Regions from separate parts of the Devosia sp. 1566 genome, predicted to be linked through region 1. Evidence: riboswitches for the same ligand, from Rfam matches in the RefSeq annotation. Region 1 holds a riboswitch; the other holds the start of a gene.
What was found. A riboswitch is a leader RNA that binds a small molecule or an ion and turns the genes downstream of it on or off. The one in region 1 is predicted to bind thiamine pyrophosphate.

Region 1 (7,098 bases):
ATACAGCACATTGATCGCGCCATCGCCCGTGGTAGCCGAAACCACTTCGGCCCCGGCGGGCACGCTCAGCGTTTGGGCCATGCTGGGCGGCGGTGCGTCGCGCATCACCCGATAGACAATGGCAAAGCCAATCGCCATAAAGCCCAGCAGCAGAATGCCGATGGAGATGCCGAACGACCGGCGCGCCTTTCCCAGCACGGCTTGTGCTTCGGGCGACAACGGCTCGGCATCTTGGCCTACCGGGCCGGTATTTGAAGGATCGCTCATGGAACACCTAACCGCTGACGACTTCGAGGGCGACGAAGTCCAATTCACTATCACTGCCGAACAGGCCGGCGGCCGGCTCGATGCCGTTCTGGCCAAGGCACACCCGGCGCTCAGCCGCAGCCGCCTCAAGGACCTGATCCTGGGCGGGGCCGTTTCCCTTAACGGCCAGCCGATCAGCGAGCCCAAATATCGCGTAACGGCCGGCGAAACAATCACCCTCCTCGCCCCGCCGCCCGAAGATCCCGAGCCCAAGCCCGAAAACATCCCCCTCGATATCCTCTATGAGGATGATCAGCTGATCGTGGTCAACAAGCCCGTCGGCATGGTGGTCCACCCCGCTCCCGGCAGCCCCTCGGGCACCCTGGTCAACGCGCTGATCTACCATTGCGGCGCGAGCCTGCAGGGCATTGGTGGCGTGCGCCGGCCCGGCATCGTTCATCGCCTCGATCGCGACACCTCAGGGGTCATGGTCGCGGCCAAGACCGATCTGGCCCACCAGCATCTGTCCGCGCAATTTGCCGATCATGGTCGCACCGGTCCCCTCCATCGCGCCTATCTCGCCTATGTCTGGGGCTCCACCGAAACCGCCAAGGGCACGGTTGAAGCGCCCCTCGGGCGCGACGCCAATAATCGGCTCAAGCAGGCGGTGCGCAAGGACGGCCGCGAAGCCATCACGCATTACATGGTCGAGCAGCGCTTTGGCGGCGATGGCTGGGACATCACCCGCATCCAATGTCAGCTCGAAACCGGCCGCACCCACCAGATCCGCGTCCACATGGCTCATATCGGCCACCCCCTTGTTTCCGACACCGTTTATGCCTCGGGCTACGCCACCAAGATCAACCGCCTGCCTCCCGAGGTCGCCGCACCCATTGTTGCGCTTGGCCGGCAGGCCCTCCATGCCGCCGAGCTCGGCTTTGAGCATCCCGTGACCGGAGAGGAAATGTTCTTTGAAGCCCCGCTCCCGCCCGACCTTGTGGCGCTCGAGGAAGCGCTCGAGCCCTATGACAAGGCCTTCGCCCGCTAGGATTTGCGGGGGCCGGTAACCGAGAAGTGCGGGCGGGCCCTCCCCTAATGCCCGCACCACGGGCAACCCTTGCGCTGCCTGCACCGTTCGTCTGCATTCGGCGGCCTTACAATAGCGGCAATACGCCATATATTATGACCTGACTTCTTCCGCCGGGCCGCCAGGACGGCCGAAGATCGATCCGCCCGCCTGTGCGGGGGAATAAGTAAAAGGGGTGCATAAATGGCCCAGACCAATCTGCCTGTCCTTTCTGCCGAAGGAGGCTTGAGCCGCTATCTTCAGGAAATTCGCAAGTTCCCCATGCTGGAACCCGATGAAGAATTCATGCTGGCCAAGCGCTACAAGGAGCACGCCGATCCCGCCGCTGCTCAACGGCTTATTACGTCCCACCTGCGCCTGGTTGCCAAGATCGCCATGGGCTATCGCGGCTATGGCCTGCCCATTGCCGAGGTGATCTCGGAAGGCAATGTCGGGCTCATGCATGCGGTCAAGCGCTTCGAGCCTGACAAGGGCTTCCGCCTTGCGACCTATGCGATGTGGTGGATTCGTGCTGCGATCCAGGAATATGTCCTGCGTTCCTGGTCGCTGGTGAAAATCGGCACCACCGCTGCCCAGAAGCGGCTGTTCTTCAACCTGCGCAAGGTGAAGGGTCAGATCGCCGCGCTCGACGATGGCTCGCTCCATCCCGACCAGATCAAGCAGATCGCGACCACCCTCAACGTCACCGAGGATGACGTCGTCTCGATGAATGCGCGCTTGTCGGGCGATGCTTCGCTCAATTCGCCGATGCGCGCCGATGAAGGCTCCTCCGAATGGCAGGACTGGCTCGTCGACGACACGCCCAGCCAGGAAACTGCCCTTGGTGAAAGCGAGGAATATTCCGAACGCATGGGTCTGTTGACCAATGCCATGGATGTTCTCAACGATCGTGAGCGCGCCATCTTCCAGGCTCGCCGCCTGCAGGAAGATCCGCTGACGCTCGAAGAGCTGGCCCAACAATACGATGTCAGCCGCGAGCGCATCCGCCAGATCGAAGTGCGCGCCTTCGAAAAAGTGCAAGACGCCGTTCGCGAAGCTGCCCGCTCCAACGCCGCATAAGGCTGGACCGCCGCAAGCAACCAATGCAGCCCTCGGTTTCCCCCGAGGGCTTTTTTACGCCTGCGAGCCCGCCGCCGATGCCAACCTGGCCTTGAGCCCGGGGCCCATCGAGCCTCCGGCATACTCATGCCCCCCAAAAGCCCTTACCCCCCGGAAGTGCGGAATGAGCGGGAATGTGCCGGAGCCCTCATGGTGAGGTGCGCAGCGTAGCGCAGCCTCGAACCACGAGGGCGGCCATCACCACCCCACAAACTTATCCCCGCCCCCGAAAACCTCAGGCACAATCCCCCTTGTTCCCGGGCAAGCTGCGCGGTCGCGACGAACGGTCGGTGCGGGGATATCGGATGGGTTTGGGGTCGCCCAAGCTCCTTCGGGACGAGGATGATCCGGGACCGATTTCATCCCCCGGTCCATGAAGCCCCAGGGCTTCTGGCGTTTGGCACGGGTCTAGCCACGGACGGTCCTCACCGAAGAGTCTCCGATAGAGCATGGGGCGAAGCTTGCTTCACCTTCTACCCTTTTGCCGGACGACCGGCACCGAGGCGACCTTCGCCCCATGTCGCAGCACCAACCGCAGGGTCATCAGACCCGGGCGGAATTTTGGCACGCCTGGACGAGATCCCAGAGCCGGGCCTTGGGCAGGATCAGCAGCCACGGCACCCGCTCAGCCGGCACGATCTCGATCCGACCCCCAAGGCCCGCATTGGAGGTGCCGATCAGCCCGCCCGGCGCCAGCTGCAGGCCATCCATCGGATAGAGCAGCCCCTGCGAGCGCTCGAACCCGATCGGCACCAGCGGATGGATCGACACCCGCTCCCCGGCCGCCGCCTCAAAGGTAATCGGCCCCACCACTGCCAGCGCCACATCGATCTCGTCCACCAGCAGCAAGTGCCGCTCGGGGGCATATTGCAGCACCGCGCTCAGTGCCGCGAGCGTATGGTCGAGCCGCTTGCCCGTCATGCCCAGCGCCAGCGTCACCGGCGCCTGCGTCGAGCGCAGTGCCTTCTGGAAATCGGTGGTCACCTGCTCGGGCAGGTGCAACACGCGGGTGCGCCGCTCCCAGCCGGCGCGATCCTGCAGGGAATCGAGATCCCCGATGATCGCCGCTGGCACCAGCCCTGCCGCCCCGATCGCATCCGCCCCGCCATCGGCCCCGATCAGCGTCACCCCCGCTGCCGCGAGGTCACGCAGGGTTTGGCTCTCCACCGCCCCGCCGCCCACAATGGCGATCGGTCCGGCAAAGCGCAGGGGCGCGTCGGCAGCTGGGCTGAAATTCTCTTGCACTTGGGGGGCGCTCTTATAAGATCACGGCGTCTCGCTGGGGTGTTCCGGGTCAAGCCGGAGCTGAGAATTACCCATTGAACCTGAACCAGGTCATGCTGGCGGAGGAAGTTCGAGATGGCAAGGGCATCTCGTGCCCGCCATTGACACCCATCCCTTCACTCATGGCCGCACACCAATGAAGGGATGACCATCTTGGTCCACACCACTCACCTGGCGCTTGCGGTCCTTTTCGGACTGGCCGCCTCGCCCGCCTTGGCCCAAACCGCACCCGCGCTCACCATCTATACCTATGATGGCTTTGCCGCCGAATGGGGCCCCGGCCCCCAGCTCGCCGAAGGCTTTGAAGCCCAATGCGGCGGCTGCACTGTCGAATTCATCGCCGCCGATTCCTCCATCGGCGCCCTGCGCCGCGTCCAGCTCGAAGGGGCTACCACCCCGGCCGATCTGGTGGTAGGCCTCGATGTCGCCACTGCCGGGGAAGCCCGCGCCACCGGCCTCTTTGCCGATCACACCCTGGAGCTGGCCAATCTCGCCCTCCCCGAGCCCTGGACCGATCCGCAATTCGTGCCGGTCGACTACGCCCATTTCGCCTTTGTCTACGATACCGACCGCACCGCCACCCCGCCCGCCTCCTTCGAGGAGTTGATCGCGCTTCCCGACGACTTCAAGATCGTCATCCAGGACCCGCGCTCGGCCACGCCGGGCCTTGGACTCGTGCTCTGGATCAAGGCCGCCTATGGCGACCGTGCCCCCGAAATCTGGGCCGGCCTCAAGCCCCATATCCTCGCCGTCACCCGCGACTGGTCGGAAAGCTATAATCTCTTCCTGACCGGGGAAGCCGATATGGCGCTCTCCTACACCACCTCGCCCGCCTACCACATCGTCGATGAAGACGATCACACCATCAAGGCGGCGCTGTTTGATGAGGGCCATATCGTGCAGGTCGAGGTCGCCGGCATGCTCGCCTCCACCGACCAGCCCGAGCTCGCCCGTCAGTTCCTGGCCTACCTCGCCTCCCCCGCCGCCCAGGCGATCATCCCCACCACCAACTGGATGTTCCCCGTGGTCGATCTCGGTGCCGACCTCAACCCGGCCTTCGGCACCCTCCCGCAACCCGCCAAGACTTTGACGATCAGCGACACCGACCTCGAAGCCAACCGCGCCGCCTGGATCGACGAAATGCTCGCCGCCATCCAGTAGGAATCAGGACAGCCACAAGCTTCGAACCCCTCAGTGTGCCTCCCCTCCCCCTTGAGCGGAGGCACACTGAGGGGGGCGATCAAGGGAACACAGTCCCTGATAGCCACACCACGACTCTCCGCCATCCCAGCTCCATCAGCCGACGTCCCCTCCCCCTTAAGGGGAGGGACAGGGTGGGGGTTCAGGCCCATCAACCCGCTCCAAGGCTAGCGCCAACCACCGGACCATGACCCTCCCACCCCGCCCCTTGCGCATCGCCACCGCTTGCCTCCTCGCGCTTGCCATTGCCGGGCTGATTGCTCTCGTCCTCTGGTCCATTCTCGCCGCCGCCACCGATGCCGCCGCCACCAGCCGCATCGATATTCCCCACCTCCTGCGCATGACCTCGATCCAGGCCGGGCTCACCACCGTCCTGTCGCTCCTGGTCGGCACCGCCGTCGCCTGGTCGCTCAATCGTCTGCGCTTCCCCGGACGCGATCTCCTCGTCGCCTTCTTTGCCTCCGCCATCGTCACCCCCGGCATGGTCGTGGCCTTCGGGCTCCTCGCCATCTGGGGCCGCAATGGCTGGATCAATCGCGGCGCGGAAGCCGTGCTGGGCTTCCCCTTGGGCAATCCTGCCTACGGGCTCGGGGGCATTCTCTTTGCCCATGTCATTCTCGATGGCGCCTTCGCCGCCCGCATCATCCTCGCCCGCCTCGACGCCATTCCCGCCGCCCGCCTCAAAACCGGCCAGTCCCTGGCCCTCTCTGCCTGGCAACGCTTCACCCTTATCGACTGGCCTGCCCTGCGCGGCACCCTGCCAGGGCTCGGCGCCATCATATTTCTCCTCGCCTTCACCAGCTTCCCTATAGTGCTGCTGCTGGGCGGTGGCCCCGCCAACCAGACGCTGGAGGTCGCCATTTACGCCGCTGTCCGCCAGGATTTCGATCTCGCCGGCGCCGTGCGCCTCGCGCTGACGCAAATCGCTGTTTGCTCGGCCGTGATCCTCGCCGCCTCGGCCCTTGCGCCCGTACCCACCGCCTTTGGTTCTTCCCCCGCTACCACCTGGCACGACGGCTCCGCCAGCCGCCTGCTGCAATGGCTGGTGCTCGCCACCGCCACCCTCTGCTTCGGCCTGCCCCTGCTCTCCGTGCTGATGGATGGCCTCGGCGCCGGTCTCGGCAGCCTCCTGGCCCAGCCGAGCTTCTGGTGGTCGCTCCTCACCAGCCTCCTTATCGGCAGCGCCTCCGCACTCCTCACGCTGCTTTTGGCGCTTGCCCTGGCCCTTGGCCGCGGCGCCACCGGCAGCCCGCCGCTGCGCACGCTCCTGGGCATCCCGGCCTATGCTTATCTCGCCGTGCCCGCCGTAGTGCTGTCGCTGGGATTCTTCCTGCTCGTTCGCGACCTCGGCCTTGCGCCGGCCGCCGCCGCGCCCGCTGTCGTCATCCTTGCCAATAGCCTCCTCGCCCTGCCCTTTGCCATGGCTACGCTTGCGCCGCCGCTCGAAGCCATCGCGAAAACCAGGGGCAAGCTCATCCGCTCGCTCGGGCTGGGCGGCTGGCGGCAGTTCTTCCTCGTGGAACTGCCCCTGATCGGCAAGGATCTGGGCGTCATGCTCGCCCTCGCCTTTTGCTTTTCGCTGGGGGATCTGGGCGTCATCGCCCTATTTGGCACCCAGGATTTCCAAACCTTGCCGCTGCTGATGTTCCGCTCGCTCGGCGCCTATCGCAACAATGATGCAGGGGCCATTGCCGCCATTCTCCTCATCGGCACCATCATTGCCTTTGTTGGCCTGCCTCGCCTTGCCGAAAGGATCGCCCGTGCTGCGCGTTGACGAGCTTTGTTTTGCTTATCCCAACACGGCCGAGCCCTATGGTTTTTCCCTCGCCGCTGCGCCCGGCGAGATCACCGCCGTGTCGGGCGCCAGCGGTTCGGGCAAGTCCACCCTGCTTGATCTCCTCGCTGGCTTTCTCACGCCGACCTCGGGCAGCATCGTGCTCGATGGCCAGCAACTCGTGCCCCTGCCACCCGAGCAGCGCCCGGTATCGCTTCTGTTGCAAAGCGAAAGCCTCTTCGAGCACTTGAGCGCCGGCCGCAACATCGCCCTCGGCTTGCCCGCCCGTATCCCCAAGGCAAGCGTTCACCAGCAAGTGGAAGCCGCTCTCGCCGAAGTTGGTTTGTCTGGCATTGGCGCCCAGCCCGCCGCGACCCTATCGGGCGGGCAAAAGCAGCGCGTCGCTCTC
Region 2 (7,098 bases), 1.9 Mb from region 1:
CGCGGCGCACGATCCGCGCTGGGCGCGGCGACAACAGGTAGATCCGGTCGGACAACAGCACCGCTTCGCGGACATCGTGGGTGATCAGCAACACGGTCCAGCGATGGCGCGTCCACATCCCAGCCAGCCAGCGCTGCATTCGCGTGCGGGTCAGGGCATCCAGGGCCCCGAAAGGCTCGTCAAGCAGCAGCATGGATTTATGCTGCACCACTGTGCGCAGCAGCGCTGCACGCTGCCGCATGCCGCCGGAAAGCTGCGCGGGGTAATAGTTTTCAAATCCGGCCAAACCAAACTCAGCAAAGAGCGGCTGGACTGCCGCCCGGGCCGCCTTGCGCGTCATGCCCGCCACCTCAAGGCCCAGAGTGGCATTGTCGATGATCCGCCGCCACGGCATCAGCGCATCGCGTTGCGGCATGAAGGCAAAGGGGTGGCTCTTTGGGGCGAGTGGCGTGCCATCAAACAGCATTTCCCCACCATCAGTGGACACCGCTCCGGTCAGCAGCTGTAGGATGGTGGATTTACCAGCGCCGGAAGGGCCGAGGATCGAAACGAACTCTCCTGCTCCAACGCTCAAGTTGATGTCGGCCAGAACTTCGGAATCGCCAAAGCTCTTGCCCAAGTTGCGCAGTTCAAGCCTGGGCGTGGTCATGGGCGCCTCTGCGCCAAGCGGGTCCAGGGCATCGTCAGCCGCTGCACCAAGACGGTAGCGCCAAACAGGAGCAGGGTCAGCGTCGCGCTGACGACGACGGCGGCCAGCACCAGGTCGGGGCGAAAATTGTTCTTGGCATTGAGAATATAGATGCCCAAGCCGCGGACCGCCCCGGCATATTCGGCAAAGATCGCGCCGACTACGGCATAGGTGATGGAAATGCGCAGCCCGGCAAAGAAATAAGGCAAGGCCGAAGGCAGCCGCGACATCCTGAACCGGCGCCAGCGCGAGGCTCCCATGGACGCCAGCAGCGCCTCGATATCGCGATCGGTGGAGTCATAGCCCTGCACCAGCGCCACCAGCATTGGGAAAAAAGTGACCAGCGCGACCAGCACGATCTTGGGCGTCAGCCCGAAGCCGAACCAGAGCACGATGAGCGGCGCGATGGCGACCAGCGGCAGGGTCTGGGTGATGATGAACACCGGAAACAACGCCCGCCGTACCGGGCGAAAGAAGTCCACCACGACCGAAAACAGCAATGCGGCGCAGAGCGAGCAGCCGAAACCCAAAATGGTGGCCTGCAAGGTCGCTAATGTGTGCCCGGCCAGCGCGTCCCGGTTCTGGTAGCCCTGAACCACAATGCGGGATGGCGCCGGCAACGCCGTTGGCGAGATGCCCGAAAGCTGCACATAAGCTTCCCAGGCCAGGATCAGGGTCACCACCGAAAACACGGCGGGCCCTGCTTGACTGAGAAACCGGGCGACAAGGCGCCCGAAGGAGAACAACTGCGCCATGCCGGACCTTCCGCTCAGCGCGCGCTGGGGCTGTTGGCCGACACGGTCAGGTCGATGGTGACATGTCCCTCAGCCGGTCCAAACCGGCAGAAGGCCTGCTCGATGGTGGCGAATAGCGCGCCGGTGTCGCCATTGAGCTTGGTGGCGAAATGCTTGGACTTTTCGAAGGTGCCCGACTGTTTGAGAAAGTCGATGCAGCCATAGATTTCGTCCATGTGATGGCCCTGTCCCATCACATAGAGAGACAATTGGGCCACCCCGAAGACGCCGATGTCGGGCGCATCCTGCACTGCCGTAAGCGCACTGGCGCGCCGCTCCTCAAGAGGCGCAGCCTGCCCCTCGAACAAATTGGACTGGCAGATGGCATCATCGGGCTCACCCGGGCAGCCGCGCGAGATTGTCGCCGAAAGCACGCAATGGGTGCCGTCGCGCGCGGCGGCACTGAACAGATCGCGCATGGCCGGAAACAGCACTTCGGGCGGGCCGACCAACAGGGTCGAGACGTCATCGGTCTCGATGCGCAAGCGTTCACGATAGGGATCGAGCGCACCCAGCGCGTTCATGATCACGCCGACAAAGTCGCCGGTCATTGGATAAAGGGAAATCTGTGCGCCTGAGAACATGGCCCGCCTCGCTCCGCTGGTATTACCCAGATCAGCTATAGGGTCCGAAGGCTTGCCGCCCTCATCTCAGCCCCGACCATACGGAGCACCCCTGTGGATAGGGCCAGCATAGGGCAGCATCGCCGGCAAATGCAAGCACATGTCTGTATTGGCGGAGTTGATCTTGGATCAGGCGCTTTGCGATGCTTGACGCAGTTCCTGGATTGCTTGTCCATCAGGCAAGCGCGCGCCACTTTGGAGCGTCTGCAGATAAGCTCGAGGCGCGAGGCCGTGATAGTCCTTGAACGCCCGCGTGAAAGCCGCCTCCGAGGCGTAGCCGGCTTCGCTTGCCAGTGACCCTACCGAAGTAGGGCCACTGGCAAGCTTTCTGGCGGCCAGAGTCAGCCTCCAGCCTTTAAGATAGGTCAATGGCGGCTCTCCCGCCCGGTTATGGAATCGTCTGGCAAAGGCAGCGCGCGACAGCCCCGCCACCTTCGCCATGCCCTCGACAGTCCATTTGGCGGCGGGATCGGCATGGATCGCCCGGAACACCTTGGCAAGGTTGGGATCCTTCATTGCCGGCAACCATCCGGCGGAATGCCCGGCGCGCTCGGCTGCACGGCGCAGCACGTAAACCAGCAGGCTGTCGGCAAGACTTTCCACCAGGCTTTCATTGCCCAAGCCCTGGTGCTCCAATTCCTCGGCCAGCAACAGCACGATCGGCAAAATGCCATTGTCCTTGCGCAGCTCGGCGGCGGGCAGGTGAATGCAGGGCGGTAGCGCCGATTGTCCCAGCCGGCGCGTGCCATCCACCTGGAAGCGCCCGCAAAAGATCACCGCGTCAGGAGACTGGCTGGTGACATCAAATCCTTGTTGCACGAACTGGCTGACGGGGGGCGCCTCGCCCTTGGGGCTGGCCACGAGATCGTGGGCCTTTCCATCACTCAGGACCACCAGATCACCCTCTTCCAGCCGGAGTGGCGCTTCGCCAGCCCGGCGAAGCCAAGCGGTCCCCTGCCAGACGAGGTGAAAGGCGATCATTGCCCCCGGATCGAGCCGGAAGCCCCAAGGCTCAACCATCCGGCTGCGGACGAGGGTCATCCGGCTGCGGGCGTACATGCGGATCCATTGATCAAGCACATTCATGCCGCTCTCCTGCACCTTTTCAAGACGATCTGCAAGAAAGGGGAGATCGGCTCACATGGCTTGTCCTCTCAGGGCGCGCCATCTTTCTCCTGGTTAGAAAGGAGAACGCGATGTTCAAGACCATACTTGTTGCGGCCGGAACCGGCACAGTTGGGCAGCACCTGGCCAATCGGCTGCTGATCGCCGGGCACAGCGTCAAAATTGGCACAAGGCGAGGAGGTGACGCCAACACAGTGCTGCTGGACTATAGTCAGGCCCGGACTTTTGAAGCGGCGCTTGCCGGCACCGATGCGGCTTACCTCGTCGTTCCGACCTCGGCCGAACCACATTTACTGCTTGGCCCCTTCGTCGAGGCCGCAGCGCGGCGCGGCATTAAGTTGGTGTTGCAATCAGCTCTGGGGGTGGATGCCAATGACGCCATTCCGCTGCGGCAACTGGAGCGGCAGATCGAAAGCTCAGGCGCGCCCTACGCGATCCTGCGTCCAAACTGGTTCCTCGACAATTTCCACGGGCGCTGGCACGCCGGCATCATGGAGCTTGGCCGGCTTGCGCTTCCCGCGGGCGATGCCACGACCAGCTTGATTGATGCGCGCGACATCGCCGAAGCTGCCGCTATCGCTTTGACCCAGGCAGTTGCGGATGGTCGGGCTTTCAACCTGACCGGCCCCGACAGCCTGGGCTATGCCGAGGCCGTAGCGGCGCTTGCGGCGATCAGCGGCCGCACCGTCACCTACGAGGGTGTCGACGAGGCGCAGTTCAAGCGCGAGTCGGGGCGCATGAAACTGGCGCCAGCTCTGGTTGAACAGATGCTGCCGATCTTTACTGCTACTCGCGCGGGTCATTTCAGCCAGGTCACTGACGATTTCAGCCAACTCACCGGGCGACCGGGCCGGCGGCTCGTCGATTATCTGGCTGACAATGCCTGGCGCTTCGCCGTCCCAGTTGCGCAGAACGAAGTCCAGAGAGCAGCGGTCAGTCGTTGATTTGCCGCCTCACGGCGCCAAGCCCGGGGAATGCAGCTATTATCCCGGGCGTTGATTCTGTTTACAGGCTGGTAATGGACCCGTTGAATGTCGCCATGCTCTTGGTCCTTGCCGGCGCTGCCGCTTATGTGCAGACGCTGACGGGCTTTGCCTTTGGCCTGTTGATGATGGGCGGTATCGGCATTCTCGGGCTGCTGCCCCTGCCCGAAGCCGCGGTGATCGTGAGCATCCTCACGGTGGTCAATGCAACTCAGGTGTTGGCCCGAGGCTGGCGTAACGTGGCCTGGAGCGAGTTTCGCCTCGCCATTGGCGCCAGCCTCCTTTTGGTGGTGCTGGGTTATTTCATGCTCGAATGGCTTGCGGACGCCAATCTGGACGGACTACGCCTGCTGCTGGGCGCCGTCATCGTTGGTGCCAGCATCCAGTTGATCCTGCAGCCGCATCCGCTGCCCAACCGGTCTTCTTCGGGTTCGTTCGTCCTGGTGGGTGCATTGGGCGGCTTTCTGGGCGGGATGTTCTCCACGGCCGGACCGCCCTTGATCTATCACTTCTATCGCCAACCCCTGCCAGCGGCCGCCATCAGGGACACCTTAGTGCTGATCTTTGGCGTCAACGCCTTGTTCCGGCTGTCCTTGGTCGGCTTGACCGGCAGCTTCCCCTATGAGGCAAGTTGGTGGGCGCTGTTGGCGGCGCCCGTGGTTACCGCCACCACCTATGCCGCAAAACGCTGGCCGCCGCCATTTGCGGTCCTCACGCTGCGCCGCGTGGCGTTCTCGCTCCTGCTGCTATCAGGTGTTTCCCTGGCGGCGCCGGCCATTTGGCGACTGGGGTTTGCCGCGGCCGCCTGAACGTCGATCCTCGGCGTGCTAAGTTGGGCCTCGGTACACACATCGGTCTCAACCCCTCGCCAACTTCGATATGTAGATCACAAGCGGCTTGCTTCAAGCCCCCGCCGTAAAACCCTTGCCGTATCCAAGCAAAGGGAGTGCATCGATGCGGGTACTTTTGTCGACCTATGGGTCGCGGGGTGACGTCGAACCTATTGTGGCGCTTGCAGTCGCGCTCGAGGCGGTCGGTGTGGAAGCGGTGCTGTCCGCTCCGGGCGACCAGGAGTTTGTGGTGCTTGCCGAACGTGCCGGCGTTGAGTTAGTCCCCGCCTTCATGCGCGTGCGAAAGTGGATTGCGCTCGCTCAACGATTTCCCAGCGATGTCCCGGGTTACGGGATGAGGATGATCGCCGCCCAGTGCCGGGCCATCGACGCGGCAGCCGCCGGCTGCGATGCAATCCTCGCGACCGGTCTCATGCCTTCGGTAGGCGCGGCTCAGTGCGTGGCCGAAAAGCGCGGTCTGCCCTTTATCCACGCATCGTTCTGCCCGATGTACCTGCCATCCGAGCACCACCCGCCACTTTCCTATCCCGGTCATTCCCGCCCAACGGGAGAGACCGACCACCGCGCACTGTGGAACCACAACCTCGAGGTGATGAACGCCCTTTTCGGCGGCACGATCAACCAACAACGGATCGCCACGGGCCTGCCGGCAGTGACCGATATTCGCCAGCATGTCTTTACGACGCGCCCGCTCCTGGCTTCGGAGGCGGCGCTCTGCCCCTGGGAGCCAACCGATCTTTGTGCACCGGAGCAGACCGGGGCTTGGATCCTGCCCGACACGCGCCCGCTGCCACCCGAACTGGAGGCCTTTTTGGACGCTGGCACTCCGCCCGTTTACTTTGGCTTTGGCAGCATAGCGGCGCCTAATGCCGACCGGTTGGTCCAAACCGCGGCAACCGCCATCCGCGCCCATGGGCGCCGCGCAGTTCTGGCGCGGGGCTGGGCTGGCCTCACGCTGCCCGACCAACAAAGCGACTGTTTTCTTGTCGGTGAGGTCAACCAACAGGCACTTTTCAGACGGGTTGCCGTCGTGGTCCATCATGGCGGCGCCGGCACCACGACCACCGCTGCACGGGCGGGTGCCCCGCAGGTGATCGTGCCCCAAGGCGCTGACCAACCGTTTTGGGCACGACAGATCGAGCGGCTCGGGATTGGCGTAGCGCATCCTGGTGCCGCACCAACAATGGAGTCCCTTTGCGTGGCCCTCAACACAGGGCTCCAACCCGAAACCGCCACCCGGGCCCGGGCACTCGCCAGTACCATGCATAGCAATGGCGCTGCTCGAGCGGCAAGATTGTTGGTGGAAACCGTTACGCAGCAAAGCTCGACCCAAGTTCCGGCGCAGGCTCATTTGCTGACGGACGGGGCGGGCACTGACATTCATGCCTTGGCCAGGCGCGCCCAGGCGATGATCGACCTTGAACTTGCCCGCATCTTGCCCGTGCGGCTGCAGGAGTTCCAGCAGCAATTCGAAGAAGTCGGCGATCTTGCCTATGGCACGCTTAATGCCGAGCTGTTCCGTCCTGTGCACGCCGCCCTGCGCGAAGCTGGCCTCAAGGCAACACCCCGATTGCCGGGAAGCTTCCCGCGCAGCCGGGAATGGGGCAATGCGGACGAAACCCATCAGCAACGCTGGATGTGGTCGATCATCAGCGGTGCCGACGGCAAGCCAATCGGCTCCCTCGCCGTCGGCAGTCACCACGATCACTCCTGCTTCCGGCTGCCCCGCAGCCCCGAGATCATCGCGCTGCGCGCCACCGTCCCTAGCAGGATTGTCGCGGAGATCGCCCAGACCTACCCACAATACGCCGAGCAAGAGGATTTCAAGCACTGGTACGCCGCCTATCTTGGGCGGCAGTCGTCGACTTGACCTTTATGCCATTCAATTGGTCCGGCTCTGCTGGCCACGGAACAAGGCGCCGTGCTCGCGCATCAGCGCCGCAATGCGCTCGCTGACGGTACGCACGGCAAAGCTGTGGCGCTCCTCGTGATGGGCCACGAGCCACTGTTCGGTTTCGAGTTCGGGGATAGCCT

Region 2: it holds a riboswitch for thiamine pyrophosphate, as region 1 does, so the genes downstream of both, ELX51_RS03930 (YkoF family thiamine/hydroxymethylpyrimidine-binding protein) here and thiB (thiamine ABC transporter substrate binding subunit) in region 1, are expected to answer to the same signal.

What each region holds. Positions count from the first base shown of each region.
Region 1 covers NZ_CP034767.1:2,708,934-2,716,031, forward strand. The annotation lists gene ELX51_RS13075 (DUF6476 family protein) at 1-267, opposite strand, end outside; gene ELX51_RS13080 (RluA family pseudouridine synthase) at 266-1,294, shown strand; gene rpoH (RNA polymerase sigma factor RpoH) at 1,517-2,392, shown strand; gene ELX51_RS13090 (thiamine diphosphokinase) at 2,975-3,676, opposite strand; TPP riboswitch at 3,702-3,802, shown strand; gene thiB (thiamine ABC transporter substrate binding subunit) at 3,860-4,876, shown strand; gene ELX51_RS13100 (hypothetical protein) at 5,103-6,689, shown strand; gene ELX51_RS13105 (ATP-binding cassette domain-containing protein) at 6,676-7,098, shown strand, end outside.
Region 2 covers NZ_CP034767.1:798,059-805,156, reverse strand. The annotation lists gene ELX51_RS03940 (ABC transporter ATP-binding protein) at 1-649, opposite strand, end outside; gene ELX51_RS03935 (ABC transporter permease) at 646-1,443, opposite strand; gene ELX51_RS03930 (YkoF family thiamine/hydroxymethylpyrimidine-binding protein) at 1,458-2,066, opposite strand; TPP riboswitch at 2,057-2,169, opposite strand; gene ELX51_RS03925 (AraC family transcriptional regulator) at 2,235-3,191, opposite strand; gene ELX51_RS03920 (NAD(P)H-binding protein) at 3,302-4,174, shown strand; gene ELX51_RS03915 (TSUP family transporter) at 4,249-5,022, shown strand; gene ELX51_RS03910 (DUF6022 family protein) at 5,168-6,934, shown strand; gene ELX51_RS03905 (LysR family transcriptional regulator) at 6,947-7,098, opposite strand, start outside.